2 regions of the Microbacterium sp. 05N427 genome follow, and region 2 is predicted to be linked to the other one. Evidence: predicted binding sites of a transcription regulator. Region 2 holds the regulator's gene; the other holds the start of a gene.
What was found. The regulator LexA, encoded in region 2, represses DNA repair genes until DNA is damaged. The targets are predictions, from matches to a motif close to TCGAACANNTGTTCGA.

Region 1: recA (recombinase RecA) is a predicted target of LexA. The motif match lies at 2,538-2,553, and genes of this name have one in related genera.

Annotation. Positions count from the first base shown of each region.
Region 1 covers NZ_JBFTMT010000002.1:73,459-77,841, forward strand. The annotation lists gene AC1DG4_RS02925 (DNA translocase FtsK) at 1-673, shown strand, start outside; gene pgsA (CDP-diacylglycerol--glycerol-3-phosphate 3-phosphatidyltransferase) at 673-1,260, shown strand; gene AC1DG4_RS02935 (CinA family protein) at 1,260-1,799, shown strand; gene AC1DG4_RS02940 (helix-turn-helix domain-containing protein) at 1,941-2,249, shown strand; gene AC1DG4_RS02945 (DUF3046 domain-containing protein) at 2,254-2,478, shown strand; gene recA (recombinase RecA) at 2,752-3,804, shown strand; gene AC1DG4_RS02955 (regulatory protein RecX) at 3,842-4,383, shown strand, end outside.
Region 2 covers NZ_JBFTMT010000007.1:304,657-315,610, reverse strand. The annotation lists gene rplT (50S ribosomal protein L20) at 1-65, opposite strand, end outside; gene rpmI (50S ribosomal protein L35) at 99-293, opposite strand; gene infC (translation initiation factor IF-3) at 381-974, opposite strand; gene AC1DG4_RS09615 (DUF1844 domain-containing protein) at 1,281-1,658, shown strand; gene AC1DG4_RS09610 (SseB family protein) at 1,699-2,514, opposite strand; gene priA (bifunctional 1-(5-phosphoribosyl)-5-((5-phosphoribosylamino)methylideneamino)imidazole-4-carboxamide isomerase/phosphoribosylanthranilate isomerase PriA) at 2,498-3,244, opposite strand; gene hisH (imidazole glycerol phosphate synthase subunit HisH) at 3,356-4,006, opposite strand; gene hisB (imidazoleglycerol-phosphate dehydratase HisB) at 4,003-4,623, opposite strand; gene AC1DG4_RS09590 (histidinol-phosphate transaminase) at 4,620-5,705, opposite strand; gene AC1DG4_RS09585 (LysM peptidoglycan-binding domain-containing protein) at 5,776-6,132, opposite strand; gene lexA (transcriptional repressor LexA) at 6,454-7,140, shown strand; gene metE (5-methyltetrahydropteroyltriglutamate--homocysteine S-methyltransferase) at 7,288-9,609, opposite strand; gene AC1DG4_RS09570 (methylenetetrahydrofolate reductase) at 9,646-10,659, opposite strand; gene AC1DG4_RS09565 (S9 family peptidase) at 10,765-10,954, shown strand, end outside.

The DNA.
Region 1 (4,383 bases), on a different contig from region 2:
GGTGATCCTGGACAGCCCCGGCGCCGACAAGCTGATCGGACAGGGCGACGCGCTGTTCTCTCCGATGGGTTCCTCCAAGCCGTTCCGCCTTCAAGGCGCCTGGGTCGACGAGAGCGAGATCGACGCGGTCGTCAAGCACGTCACGGGTCAGGCGCGTCCGGAGTACCGACCCGATGTGGCCGAAGCGGTCGAGGGCAAGAAGAAGGAGGTCGACGAGGACATCGGCGACGACCTCGAGCTGCTCCTCGCCGCCGCCGAACTCATCGTCTCCTCGCAGTTCGGCTCGACCTCGATGCTGCAGCGCAAGCTGCGCGTCGGCTTCGCCAAGGCCGGGCGGCTCATGGATCTGCTCGAGTCGCGCGAGATCGTCGGTCCGTCCGAGGGATCCAAGGCGCGCGACGTTCTGGTCACCACCGAGCAGCTGGCCGGTGTGCTGGCCAAGCTGCGCGGCGAGGATCCGCCCTCCGCGCACGCCGCGCCGGCCGCAGCGACGGCTGCCGCGCCCATGGCTGCGGCCGCAATGCCGCCGCGTCCCGCCGCCCCGGTGCCTGCATCGACTCACAGCCCTGACGACCGCTACGGCGAGGACCCGCTCGAGGCGCAGTACCGCGGGCTCCCAGAGGTCGACGCTGAGACGGACGAGGACGCCTGGGGCCTGACGGGGCGCGACTGATGGCGATCCCGCGACAGCTGCCGAATGCGATCACGATCGCCCGTATTCCCCTCGCCGTGGTCTTCTTCGTGCTCCTGTTGCTGGGAGGGACGAACGGCGTGACCCAGCCCGCGCTGCGCTGGGTCGCGGCGGGGCTGTTCATCCTGGCCATCTCGACGGACTGGGTGGACGGCTATCTCGCGCGCAGGTACGACCTGGTCAGCGACTTCGGCAAGCTCTGGGATCCGATCGCCGACAAGCTGCTCACCGGCGCGGGCTTCATCGGCCTCGCGATCCTCGGCGAGGTGTGGTGGTGGCTGGTGCTCGTCATCCTGGTCCGGGAGTGGGGCATCACCGTGCACCGCTTCATGATCGTCAAGGAGCACGTCGTCGCCGCGGCGTGGATGGGCAAGGTCAAGACGACCGTGCAAGCCGTGGCGCTGTCCTGGGCGCTGTTGCCGTTGCACGTCTGGATCGGGATGCCGGTGTGGTCGATCACGACCACGGTGCTGATGGTGATCGCGCTCATCCTGACGATCCTGAGCGGCATCGACTACGTGGTGGCGCAGGTGCGCGGCTCTCGCGCGGACCGCGGCGCCGCGTCCTGATGGCCGCGGAGTCGTCTCGCGCCGCGGCCGCCGTGCTCGATGCGCTGCGTGAGCGCGGGATGACGCTGGCCGTCGCCGAGTCGCTCACCGGTGGGGCGCTGTCAGCGGCACTCGTGGATATCCCGGGGGCTTCGGACGTGCTCAACGGGGCGGTGGTCGCCTACGCGACGCCGATCAAGTCCTCGGTGCTGGGAGTGGATCCGCTCCTGCTCGCGACGCACGGAGCGGTCGATCCGGAGGTGGCGCGGCAGATGGCTGCGGGCGCCCGCGCGGCGCTGGCTGTGGACGGGCGCGCCGCGGACGTCGGCGTCGCTACGACCGGTGTCGCCGGTCCCACCCCGCAGGACGGGAAACCTGTCGGTACGGTGCACATCGGAGTGAGCGTCGCCGAGCGCACGATCAGCAGAGCAGTCCTGTTCGACGGCGATCGTTCCGCGATCCGCGCGGCCGCGGTTCTGGCGGCTCTCGCACTGGTCTTCGAGGCGGTGGCGGGTGAGGGGATCGACGCCGACGCGCCCGGGCGGAACGACCGGGAATAGAGTGCTTCTCGACGAAGTTGAGTCGAGTGTGCTCACATTCAATGCACAGGACGAAATACTAGTGTCGATCCCGACAGGTCGGGTTAGACTGACCATCCGATCCGGCGCTTGGGGCCGGGCGATGGGGGAGAGGAGGTCCCGATGATTCTCGTACGACAGGAGATCGGTGACGTGCTGCGGGACTTCCGTTTGCAGAAGGGCCGCACACTCCGCCAGGTCGCCGGCAAAGCATCTGTCGCGCTCGGGTACCTCAGCGAGGTCGAGCGCGGGCAGAAGGAAGCATCCAGCGAGATCCTCGCCTCGGTCGCCGAAGCACTCGACGTCCCGATCTCCACCATCATGCGCGAGGTCGGCGATCGGATCGCCGTGCTCGAAGGCATGCAGGTCATCCCCGACGTCGTTCCCGACGAGCTGGTGGCCTCGGTCGAGTCCGAGCTGTCGCTGCGCTGACGGGATGCGGCGCAGCGAATTCCTCCGTGCGGTTGACGCGGAGTTCGGATCGCGTGGCGGTTCCCTTGTGGCGGACCTCGTTCTGAGCGCCGTCGGCGGGCGCACGTCCGCGCAGGCGATGGAGGCCGGTGTGCCTCCGCGGGATGTGTGGCTGGCGCTGTGCGCCGAGATGGATGTGCCGGAGTCGCACCGGTACGGTGCGGGTCGGCTGGAGCCCAGACGGCGCTGAATCCGTTCGGATCCGGACGCGCGGTGTTCGATCCGTTCCCCGCTCTTCTCGGCGTGTCGTCGAAGACATGTTCGAGATGCGCGTATCGTCCTGCACAGATGATTTCGTGATCGGGATCTGCACGACTTGCGGAAACGCCGGCTGAATGTCGGAGGCCCCGCCTAGCGTGTTCGACATGACCACGAGGTCATACGCCTTGTCGGAGAGCTCGCCCCACCCGGGGCAGCCGCGACAGCCTACAGGCGGCAGTTCACGAGCACGAAGGAGCACGTCATGCCCTCTCCCGCAGACCGCGAGAAGTCCCTCGAGACCGCACTCGCCCAGATCGACAAGCAGTTCGGAAAAGGCTCGGTCATGCGCCTGGGCAGCGACGAGCGTGCTCCTGTCGCCGTCATCCCCACCGGCTCCATCGCGCTCGACGTCGCTCTCGGCGTCGGCGGGCTGCCGCGCGGCCGCATCGTCGAGATCTACGGCCCGGAGTCCTCGGGTAAGACCACGCTGACCCTGCACGCGATCGCCAACGCGCAGCGCGCCGGCGGCATCGCGGCGTTCGTGGACGCGGAGCACGCTCTCGACCCCGAGTACGCCAAGAAGCTCGGCGTCGACATCGATGCGCTGCTCGTCTCCCAGCCCGACACCGGCGAGCAGGCGCTCGAGATCGCCGACATGCTCGTGCGCTCCGGTGCCATCGACCTCATCGTCATCGACTCCGTGGCGGCTCTCGTGCCGCGCGCGGAGATCGAGGGCGAGATGGGCGACTCGCACGTCGGCCTGCAGGCGCGACTGATGTCGCAGGCGCTGCGCAAGCTCACGGGTGGTCTGAACCAGACCAACACCACGATGATCTTCATCAACCAGCTGCGCGAGAAGATCGGCGTGTTCTTCGGCTCCCCGGAGACCACCGCCGGCGGTAAGGCGCTGAAGTTCTACGCGTCGGTCCGCCTCGACATCCGCCGCATCGAGACGCTGAAGGACGGCACAGAGGCGGTCGGAAACCGCACCAGGGTCAAGGTCGTGAAGAACAAGATGGCTCCGCCGTTCAAGCAGGCCGAGTTCGACATCCTGTACGGCATCGGCATCTCCCGCGAGGGCAGCCTCATCGACTTCGGTGTCGACCACGGCATCGTGAAGAAGTCCGGCGCCTGGTACACCTACGACGGGGACCAGCTCGGCCAGGGCAAGGAGAACGCGCGTAACTTCCTGCTCAAGAACCCCGATATCGCGGAGACGATCGAGACGCAGATCAAGCAGAAGCTCGGCATCGGCGGCGCGGCGGCTCCCGCTGAGACGGCGGCAGACGAGCTCGCGCAGCGGCGTCCGGCCTGACATGTGCCCCGACGACGCTCAGCGACCGGAGTAAGCCGTGAACGATGAAAGGGGCGGGGCATCGTCCGAGGACGATCGTCTCGCCCCCGTGATCCCGCTGTTCGGAGGGAGCGGTGCGTCTGCCGATGGCGAGCGGCCGCGCCCCTCGAGCCCGGCGTCTTCCGAGTCGTCCACAGGAGCGGAGTGGCGGTCGACCTGGGCTGCGGAGGCCGCGGCCGAGCGACGCGGTCCGAGTTCCCGCCACCCCGCCGCCGCGGCGCTGGCGCCGGAGGCGGCTCAGGGCTCTGCGCCGGTGGCCACCGGGCCGGCCCGTCGCGGATTGCGTGCCGTCGGACGCCGTCATGGCGGAGACGATGCCTCCGCGTCCGAGGATCCGATCGCCGACGCGAGCGAACTGCTGGTCCGGAAGCTCCGATCCAAGCAGCTCTCCAGCGCGGAAGCGCGCGACGTGCTGAGGGAGAACGGCCTCGCGTCCGATGAGCGCGATCTCGTCATCGAGCAGTTCGAACAGCGCGGGTATCTCGATGACGCGTCCCTGGCCGAGCTCCTGGTGACCTCCGGATCCGAGCGCAAGGGACA
Region 2 (10,954 bases):
GAGGCGCGCTCGAGGATGACGCGGCGCTTCTTGTGAGCGTTGACGGCGCGCTTGACTCTAGCCATTTTCGTGTGTTCCTGTTCGTGAGATCGGGCGCGTCAGCGGCCGAGGAGCTTCTTGGCGACCTTGGTGTCGGCCTTCGACAGCACCTGGTCCTGGTTGAGGCGACGGGTGCGGCGGCTCGACTTGTGCTCGAGGTTGTGGCGCATCCCGGCCTGCTGCTTCTTCAGCTTGCCGCTGCCGGTGATCTTGAAGCGCTTCTTGGCACCCGAGTGGGTCTTCTGCTTCGGCATCTTCTCTTCCTTCGTATGGCGCCCGTATGGGCGACAGGGTTCTGCCCGCCGGGCGGGAGGTCTGTGTGGGGCTGTCGGATCCGGGGATCACTCAGCCGGCGCGGCCGGCGCACCGGGCGCCTTGGCATCGCGGGCGGCCTGCTTGTTGGCCGCGCGCTGTGCGTCGCGCACGGCGTTCTGCTCGGCCTTTGCCTCGGACTTGTTCTTCAGCGGGGCGACCACCATGACCATGTTGCGTCCGTCGATGGTGGGGTTGGACTCCACCGTGCCGAACTCGGCCACGTCCTCCGCGAACTTGCGGAGGAGCCGCACGCCCTGCTCGGGACGGGACTGCTCCCGGCCGCGGAACAGGATCATCGCCTTCACCTTGTCGCCCGCCTTGAGGAAGCCCTCGGCGCGCTTGAGCTTCGTCGTGTAGTCGTGCGCCTCGATCTTCAGACGGAAGCGCACCTCCTTCAGGATCGTGTTCGCCTGGTTGCGGCGAGCTTCCTTCGCCTTCTGCGCGGCCTCGTACTTGAACTTGCCGTAGTCCATGATCTTGACCACGGGAGGCTTCGAGTTCGGGGCGACCTCGACGAGATCGAGATCGGCTTCCTGCGCAAGACGCAGCGCCGCCTCGATACGGACGACGCCGATCTGCTCACCCGCGGGGCCGACGAGGCGGACCTCGGGGACGCGGATGCGCTCATTGGTGCGGGGATCGCTGATGCGGACTCCTTAGACGTTGGTTTCGGCCACCATGATCCGGAAGGATCACGGGCGAAATCAGAATCGTCCCACCCGCCGGCATTCAGACGCCGGCTGCACCCTGACCCGCTGCGCAGCCTTCGCTGCACAGCGGCTACCGATGTGAATCGGCGGAGTGCTGAACCCGGTAGCCTTGAGCGGCAAGCGCGGGTGGGAAGTGAATCCTCTTTCGTGCCGGGACGAGAAGTCCCGGAGCCCGCAAGAGTCTATCAGAAGGCAAGACCTTCGGAAAGCCGGCACATGAGCACTCCCGCGCCCGACGGCCACGAGCACGTCACCCCCCTCTCCCCCGACGCCTCAGGAGCCGCCCGCGACATCGCGGACGTCGCCGCCGTCGAGGTGATCACCACCGCCGCCGTGCACCTGCTGAGTGCGGCCGCGGTCAAGGTGGGCCTCGCCGACGACCCCGAGACGCAGAAGGACCTGGACGAGGCGCGCAAGCTCATCAACGCCCTGGCCGGCCTCATCACCGCCGCCGCCCCCGAGATCAGCGACATGCACGCGCGCTCCCTGCGCGACGGCCTGCGCTCCGTGCAGCTCGCCTTCCGCGAGGCCTCCGTCATCCCCGACCCGATCGGGCAGGGTCCCGGCGAGAAGTGGACCGGACCGGTCAACTGAGACCAGGATCGCCCCGGCGGCGCTCAGCGCCGGCGGGGCCTCAGGCGCTCGCGCGGAGGCGCACGGTGAGCGAGTCGACGAGCACCGCGATGCGGTCATCGGCGGCCCAGCGCTGCGCGAGGCGGGCGAGCACCGCGTCGAGCGTCTCCCGGTCCAGCCCCTCTACGAGCTCGAGCGTGACCACGAGCTCCGGGCCGCGCAGGCGCGCGTCCGGATCGCCGGCGGATACGGCGATGTCGATCACGGCGAGCTCGCTGCCGACGCTCTCCAGAAGGCCCGCATAGACCTCCGGCGAGAGGAAGCTCGGCTCCCAGCGATGCCCCTGCGCGATCGCCCACACCGCGGGGCGGCGCAGGACGAACTCGGTCGCGGATCCGGGATCCACGACGATCAGCTCTGCATCGCCCGACGAGGCGGACAGGGCCACGCGCGCGGCCTCGACGGGGATCGGACGCGCGATCGGATCCCAGGCGCGCATGGTGTCGACGCTCGTGAACGCCGGCTGCACGGTGCGCCCGTCGGGCGCGGCCACCGTGACGAGCGAGAGCTCCTGCGTCTTGTCCGCCGTCAGTCCGGACGGTGCAACGCCCTCGTCGCCCTTCTCCGCGACGAGCGGCACGAGCACGCGCGCCGCGCGGAACGCGTCCACGACCTCGGCCTGCGAACCGTCACCGGCGCGGAAGCGCGTCAGCGCGTCCCAGAGGGCAGGATCCGCGGATCCGTCGTCGCTCGCTCGGGTGTTCTCCTGGAAGGAGCGACCCGCCCAGGGAACCCCCGCGGAGTCGCCCGTGCTGCTCTGCGCGCCGTGGTCGTGATCGCAGGACCCGGACGAGGCGTGGTCAGGATCCGGCGACATCCAGCGCCTCGGCCAGGGTGAACGCGCCGGCGTACAGCGCCTTGCCGACGATCGCGCCCTCGACGCCGAGCGGCACGAGCTCGCGGAGCGCGGCGATGTCATCGAGGTTCGCGATGCCTCCCGACGCCACGACGGGCTTCGGGGTGCGCGCGGTGATCTCGCGGAGCAGGTCGAGGTTCGGGCCCTTGAGTGTGCCGTCCTTGGTGACGTCGGTGACGACATAGCGGCTGCAGCCGGCGTCCTCGAGGCGGTCGAGGACCGTCCAGAGGTCGCCGCCCTCCTTGGTCCAGCCACGGGCGGCGAGGGTCGTGCCGCGCACGTCCAGGCCCACCGCCACGGCGTCGCCGTAGCGGGCGATGACGTCAGCCGCCCACTCGGGGTTCTCGAGTGCCGCGGTGCCGAGGTTGATGCGGGTGGCACCGGACTCCAGCGCCGCCTCGAGGCTCGCGTCGTCGCGGATCCCTCCGGACAGCTCGACGTTGACGCTGCGGAACTGTTTGATCACACGGCGCAGGATGGCTGTGTTGCTGCCGCGGCCGAAGGCGGCGTCGAGATCGACCAGGTGGATCCACTCCGCTCCCTGATCCACCCACTCGGCGGCGGCGTCCATCGGATCGCCGTAGCTGGTCTCGCTTCCCGCCTCGCCCTGGGTCAGGCGGACGGCCTGGCCGCCGGCGACATCGACCGCCGGAAGGAGGGTCAGAGAGGGGGCCTGTGCGAACTCGTTCATGTCGTCCTTCGGGTCACGATGCACCGCGCGCTTCGGGCACGGCACGAGAGAAGAGAGTAGTCCGCGTGCGGGCGGGGCACCAATCCCCCACCGTCACACGACGGGGACGGATCAGAGGGTGGAGATCCAGTTCCGGAGGAGCTGGATGCCGGCCTCGCCGGACTTCTCCGGGTGGAACTGGGTTGCGGAGAGCGGGCCGTTCTCGACCGCGGCGAGGAAGCGCGAGCCGTGCTCGGCCCAGGTGAGGTGCGGCGCCGGGAACGGCGGCATGACTTCGAGCTCCCACGTCTGCGCGGCGAAGGAGTGCACGAAGTAGAAGCGCTCGTGCTCGATCCCCCGGAACAGCACGCTGCCAGGGTCGGGCTCCACGGTGTTCCAGCCCATGTGCGGCAGGACCGGTGCATCGAGCTCGGTGACGATGCCGGGCCACTCGCCGAGCCCGTCGACCTCGGCGCCACGCTCGACCCCGCCCGCGAACAGGACCTGCATGCCCACGCAGATGCCCAGCACGGGACGACCGCCGGCCAGGCGCCGCTCGATGATCTCATCCCCGCCATGCGCGGCCAGTGCCTCACGGACGGCCGCGAACGCGCCGACCCCTGGTACCACGAGGCCGTCGGCCTCGAGCGCGGCCACGCGATCGCCGGTGAGCTGAGCATCGGCGCCGGCGCGGATCAGCGCCTTCACCGCGGAGTGCACATTGCCGGATCCGTAGTCGAAGACCGCGACGGTCGGACGACGACCCTCCGCCCCCTCGCTCACAGCGCGCCCTTGGTGGAGGGCACGCCGACCACCAGGGGGTCCAGAGCCTTGGCCTGACGGAACGCACGCGCGAAAGCCTTGAACTCGGCCTCTGCGATGTGGTGCGGGTCGCGACCACTGATCACGCGCACGTGCACGGTCAGGGCGGCGTTGTACGCGATCGCCTCGAAGACGTGACGCACGAGGGATCCGGTGAAGTGCCCGCCGATGAGGTGGTGCTCGTAGCCGGCCGGCTCGCCCTCGTGCACGAGGTAGGGACGACCGGAGATGTCGACGACCGCCTGCACGAGCGCCTCGTCCAGCGGGACCAGCGCGTCGCCGTAGCGTGAGATTCCGCTCTTGTCGCCGAGCGCCTCGCGGATCGCCTGCCCGAGCACGATCGCCACGTCCTCCACCGTGTGGTGCGCGTCGATGTGGGTGTCGCCCGAGGCGCGCACGGTGAGGTCGGTCAGCGAGTGCTTCGCGAACGCCGTCAGCAGGTGGTCGAAGAACGGGACCGAGGTATCGATGTGGCTCTGACCCGTGCCGTCGAGGTCGAGGTCGAGCTCGATCGTCGACTCGGACGTGGAACGTGTACGGCGCGCGGTCCGGGCCGCAGCGGGGGTCTCAGCGGTCATGAGGCCGATCCTATCGAGGCGAGGGCGTCCAGGAATGAGGTGGTCTCGGCCTCGGTGCCTGCCGTGACGCGCAGGTGGTGCGGGATGCCGACATCGCGGATCAGCACCCCCTTGTCGTAGAGGGCGCGCCAGGTCGCCGCGGGATCGGCGACACCGCCGAACAGCACGAAGTTGGACCAGGACGGGTGCGGCGCGTACCCGAGAGCTTCGAGCGTGGCGGAGATCCGATCGCGCTGTGCGACGATCTCGTCGACCATCGCGAGCATGATGGGAGCATTCCGCAGTGCCGCGACCGCAGCCGCCTGGGTGAGCGCGCTCAGGTGATACGGCAGGCGCACCAGACGCAACGCATCGATGAACGCCGGGTCCGCGGCGAGATAGCCGACCCGCGCTCCGGCGAAGGCGAAGGCCTTGCTCATGGTGCGGGAGACAGCGAGCCGCGGCCGGCCTTCGAGCAGCGTCAGCGCCGTCGGCGAATCCTTCGGGGCGAACTCCTGGTACGCCTCATCGACGATCACGATGCCTCGCGCGGCCTCGTAGACCGCCTCGATCACGTCGATCGGCAGCGGGGTGCCGGTGGGGTTGTTCGGCGCGCACAGCAGGATCACGTCCGGATCGTGCTCCCGGACCTGCGCGACCGCCTCGTCGACCGTCAGCTCGTAGTCCGGGTGCCGAACGCCGGCGATCCAGGTCGCGCCCGTGCCCTGGGCGAGCAGAGGGTACATCGAATAGGTCGGCGCGAATCCGAACACGGTGCGCCCGGGACCGGCGAAGGCCTGCAGGATGTGCTGGAGCACCTCGTTGGATCCGTTGCCCGCCCAGATGTTCGCGGCCACGAGGTCGTGGCCGAGGTAGCCGGCGAACGCCTCGCGGAGCTCGGTGAACTCGCGGTCCGGGTAGCGGTTGACGTCGCGCAGCGCGACCGCGATGTCGTCGAGGATGTCGCTCGCGACCTGCTCGGGAACCGGATGCGTGTTCTCGTTCACATTCAGCGCCACGGGCAGCGGCGCCTGCGGCGCGCCGTAGGGACGCAGCCCGCGGAGGTCGTCACGAAGGGGTAAGTCGTCGAGCGAGACAGTCACCCTGCCATGCTAAGCGGCCGAGCTGTGCGGTTGACGTCGCATGACAGCAGGTTGACGTCAAAGTACGGGATCAGCGTCCGGTCGAGCCGTACTCCGCCGGGATGGCCAGGTGCTGCCCGACCTCGATCACGCCGCCGTCGACGAGGTTCAGCTGCGAGATCTTGGCGACGACGTCGCGCGGGTCGGCGTTCGGCGCGACCTCACCCGCGATCGACCACAGCGTGTCGCCGGGCTGCACGGTGACGGTCGCGAAGGTGTTGCCCGTGGTCTGCTCCCCGGAGGCGAGCGCGGATCCGCCGCTCAGCACCGCGAACGCGATCGCCGCAGCCACCGGGAGCGCGACCAGCGCGGCGAGCACGCGCCGACCGCGTGCGGTGATCCGCAGTCGCGTGGCGAGAACCGGACCGGCGAAGGTGATGCTGCTCATGGTGCTTCTCCTCAGTGTGTGTGTCGGTCCGCCTCTCCCCGGATCGGGATCCTGTGTGGAGGATCTTCGAATCCGGGCCTCTGGAGAGGCGAACCTACGTACCGAAACTACTTTCGAGTTCGAACATCTGTCAAGCGTTCTTCGAATATCGGTTCCGATGATTCACCGACACGCTCGAACAGATCTATCGATTCCGCCCCGATCTCGGATACGGTTTCGATACGAAGACCCCATCACGGACCACCGACATTCGAATCGCCGCCCGCGAATCCATGCCGATTCCCGGATCCGCGAGGGCCCGATGCACACGAAGGAGATGGCATGAGCGACGGTGCGAACCTCGGCTCCGAGGCCCCGCGGACGCGGCGCCGCAAGAGCCTCAGTGCGAAGCAGATGGCGATCCTCGAGGTCATCCAGACCTCGATCGCCCGGTACGGATACCCGCCGAGCATGCGCGAGATCGGCGACGCCGTGGGTCTCAAGTCCCTCAGCAGCGTGACGCATCAGCTCGGCCAGCTCGAGCTCAGCGGCTACCTGCGCCGCGACGCCGGCAAGACCCGCGCCATGGAGGTCCTCATCGACCTGCCCGGCCTCTCCACCGAGAACCCCGCCGACACCGGTCCCTCGGTCGGCGACGCCGCGCTCGTGCCCCTCGTGGGCCGGATCGCCGCCGGAGTGCCGATCACGGCGGAGCAGCAGGTCGAGGAGATCTTCCCCCTCCCCCGTCAGCTCGTCGGCAAGGGCGACCTGTTCATGCTGAAGGTCTCCGGCGAATCCATGATCGATGCCGCCATCTGCGACGGCGACTGGGTGGTCGTGCGCTCACAGGGCACCGCGGAGAACGGCGAGATCGTCGCCGCCATGCTCGACGGCGAAGCCACCGTCAAGACGTTCCGCCGCCGTGACGGCCACGTGTGGCTGCTCCCCCGCAACAGCGCTTTCGAGCCGATCCTGGGCGACGACGCCACGGTGCTCGGCAAGATCGTGGCGGTGCTGCGCGCGGTCTGATCCGCGCCCGCCGCACCACGCACACCACGCACCACAAACGTCGAGGCCCCCTCTGCGCACCGGGGCCCCCTCCCAGATCCGGATCTGGGAGGGGGCCTCGGTGCTGCGAGGGGGCCTCGATGAAGTACGACGCCGTGCGCGGGCCGCTCAGACGGCGACCGACACGTCCTCACGGACGCGGCGGGTGGCCTCGACGATGTTGCGCAGCGAGGCGTTGGTCTCCTCGTAGCCGCGGGTCTTCAGGCCGCAGTCCGGGTTGACCCAGAGCTGACGCGTCGGGATCTCCTCGACGGCGCGGCGCAGGAGCGCCTCGACCTCGGACGTGTCCGGCACACGCGGCGAGTGGATGTCGTACACGCCGGGGCCGATGCCGTGGTCGAAGCCGGCCGCAGCGATGTCCGTCACGACCTCCATGCGGCTGCGGGCGGCCTCGATCGAGGTGACGTCCGCATCGAGCGCCCGGATCGCGTCGATCACGACGCCGAACTCGGAGTAGCAGAGGTGCGTGTGCACCTGCGTGGCGGTCTCCGCTCCCGCGGTGGAGAGGCGGAACGACGCGACGGACCAGTCCAGGTATGCCGGCTGGTCGGCCTTCTTGAGCGGGAGCAGCTCGCGCAGCGCCGGCTCGTCGACCTGGATGACGCCGATTCCGGCGGCCTCCAGGTCTGCGATCTCGTCGCGCAGCGCGAGGGCGACCTGGTTCGCGGTCTCGGCGAGCGGCTGGTCGTCACGGACGAACGACCAGGCGAGGATCGTGACCGGGCCGGTCAGCATGCCCTTCATCGGCTTCGCGGTGAGGGACTGCGCGTACTCCGACCAGGCGACCGTGATCGGCGCCGGGCGCGACACGTCGCCCCAGAGGATCGACGGGCGCGTGGCGCGGGATCCGTAGGACTGCACCCAGCCGTTCTCGGTGACGTCGAAGCCGTCGAGGTTCTCGGCGAAGTACTGCACCATGTCGTTGCGCTCGGGCTCGCCGTGCACGAGAACGTCGAGGCCCAGCTCCTCCTGCAGCGTCACGACCCGGCCGATCTCCTCACGGAGGAAGCCGTCGTACTCGTCCGCCGTGATCTCGCCCTTGGTGAACTGCGCACGAGCGCGACGGATCTCGCCCGTCTGCGGGAAGGATCCGATCGTGGTGAGCGGCAGCGCCGGCAGGTCGAGTGCGATCGACTGCGCGGCCACGCGGGCCTCGTAGTCGCCGCGGTCGAAGTCGGCCTCGGTCAGCGCAGAGGTGCGCGCCCGGACGGCGTCCACGCGGACGCCGGGAGCGCTGAGCCTGTCCGCCAAGGAGGCGGAGGCGGCGTCGAGCTCGGCGACGATCGCGGAACGCCCCTCGGCGAGACCCTTGGCAAGGGTCGTGACCTGGGCGACCTTCTGGTCGGCGAAGGCGAGCCAGTCCAGCAGGCGGGCGTCGAGCTTCGTCTCGTCCTCGACGTCGTGCGGCAGGTGCTGCAGCGAGGTCGAGGTCGCCGCGGCAACGCCGGCGGCGCCGAGGCCGCGCAGCGCCTCGAGGGTGTCGAAGGCCGCGGAGAGGTCGCCGCGCCAGATGTTGTGACCGTCGATCACGCCGCCGACGAGCACCTTGTCGGCAAGACCCGGGACGGACGCGGGGACGGTGCCGCGCACGAGGTCGAGGCCGATCGCCTCGATCGGAGCGGCGGCGAGGACGGCGAGGTTCGCGTCGAGAGCCGCATACGGGGCCGCGACGAAGATCGCCGGGCGCTCCGCGAGACCGCCGAGGACCGCGTATGCGCGCTCCGCGGCCGCGCCGAGCGCAGCCACCGAGGCCGGCAGCGACTCGCTCACGAGCGCCGGCTCATCGAGCTGCACCCACTCGGCGCCGGCGGCCTTGAGCGCACCGAGCACCTCGGCGTAGACCGCGACGAGGTCGTCCAGCCGCGACAGCGGGTCGAAGCCCTCCGGCGCCTCGTCGGCGGCCTTGGCGAGGGCGAGGAAGGTGACGGGTCCGACGAGCACCGGGCGCGTGCGGAAGCCGGCCTCCGCCGCCTCCTGCACTTGGCGCACGACGCGGTCGCTGGACAGTGAGAACACGGTGTCCGGTCCGATCTCGGGCACGAGGTAGTGGTAGTTCGTGTCGAACCACTTCGTCATCTCGAGCGGCGCGCGCTCACCCTCGCCACGGGCGACGGTGAAGTACGCCGGAAGGCCGATCGTGCCGTCGGCGGACCGCAGGTCCTCGAAGCGCGCGGGGATCGCGCCCACGGTGACCGCGGCGTCGAGCACCTGGTCATAGAACGAGAACGACTCGGGGATCGCCGAGTCGGAGCGGCCGAGACCCTGCGCCGCGAGGCGGTCGCGCGTCGTCGCACGCAGCTCTGCTGCGGTGCGCTCGAGCTCGGCTTCGTCGATCCGTCCGCCCCAGAACGCCTCGACGGCCTTCTTGAGCTCACGGCGACGGCCGATGCGCGGGTAGCCCAGGATGGTTCCCTCGGGGAATGCGGTCATGACGGTCCTCTCTGACGGAAGGGGGAAGGAAGCGGCTTAGCGCGCGCCGCTGGTCTCTGCGAACCGGAGGGCGCCGCCCGGCGGGGAGGGCGCCGTGCCTTCGGGGATGACCCCGGCGGCGGTGAGCACGTCCAGCACGGTGCGGTGCTGGTTGAACGCGTACAGGTGGATACCGGGCGCCCCGCCCTCCACGAGCTCGCGCACCAGCTCCGCCGCATGCGCGACGCCGATCTCGGTGCGGCCCTCGACGGTCGGCTCGACCTCGAGGTCGATGGACAGCTCGGCGGGAAGCTCCTCACCGCTGAGCTCGAGCACGCGACGCAGGCGTGCGGGCGACGTGATCGGCATGATGCCGGGCAGGATCGGGATCGCCACGCCCGCGCGGCGAGCGCGCTCGACGAAGGCGAAGTAGTCGTCCGGGTGGAAGAACAGCTGCGTGATCGCGAGGGTCGCCCCTGCAGCCTGTTTGGCCAGCAGCGCGTCGATGTCCTGGTTGCGGTACGTCGAACGCGGATGCCCGTTGGGGTAGGCGGCGACGGCGATGTTCACCTTCCGGCGCGGCGTCACCTGCACGGCCCCGGGAACACCGGGGATCGGCCGCTCCTGGTAGGGCGCCCTCTCGGCCTGGGCCCGGTCGATCAGCTGGACGAGCTGCGCCGAGCTCTCCAGGTCCCCGAGGAACGGCTGGCTATCGTCGAGCGGCGGATCGCCGCGCAGGGCGAGGAAGCTGAGGATCCCGGCGTCGAGGAACTCCCGGATCAGTCGCGAGGCTCCGGCGTACGTGTTGCCGACGCAGGTGAGGTGTGCGAGCGGATCGACGGCGGTGTGCTCGCGGATGTAGCGCAGTACGTCGAGCGAACGCCCGCCGACGGATCCCCCCGCACCGTAGGTCACGGAGATGAACCGCGGTGCCGCTGACGCGAGCTGCTGGATCGTCTCGTGCAGCGCCTCGATCGGCGCCGTGGTGCGCGGCGGATACAGCTCGAAGGAGATCGGGACGCGCGGAACGACGGCCCCGGCGGGGGCGAACGGCGGCACGTCGAAGGACATCTCTCTCCTGGGTCCGGGGGCGGTCACCCCACGCTAGGCGGCGCCGCTACGCGACGCATGCTGTGTTTCGCCATGTGTCGGCTCGCGCTCTTCTAGGCTCGGGTCATGAGCTCTCCGCACGGTTCCTGGCCCTCTCCGCTGTCCGCCGCCGGTCTCGCCGTCGCCGGCACGAAGATCGACGGCGCCCGGTACGCCGCGGGCGGGATCTGGTGGAGCGAGTCGGTGCCGCAGGAGCGCGGACGGATGCGCGTGATGTGCCGGGACGCCGACGCCGTGCGCGAGGTGCTGCGCGCGC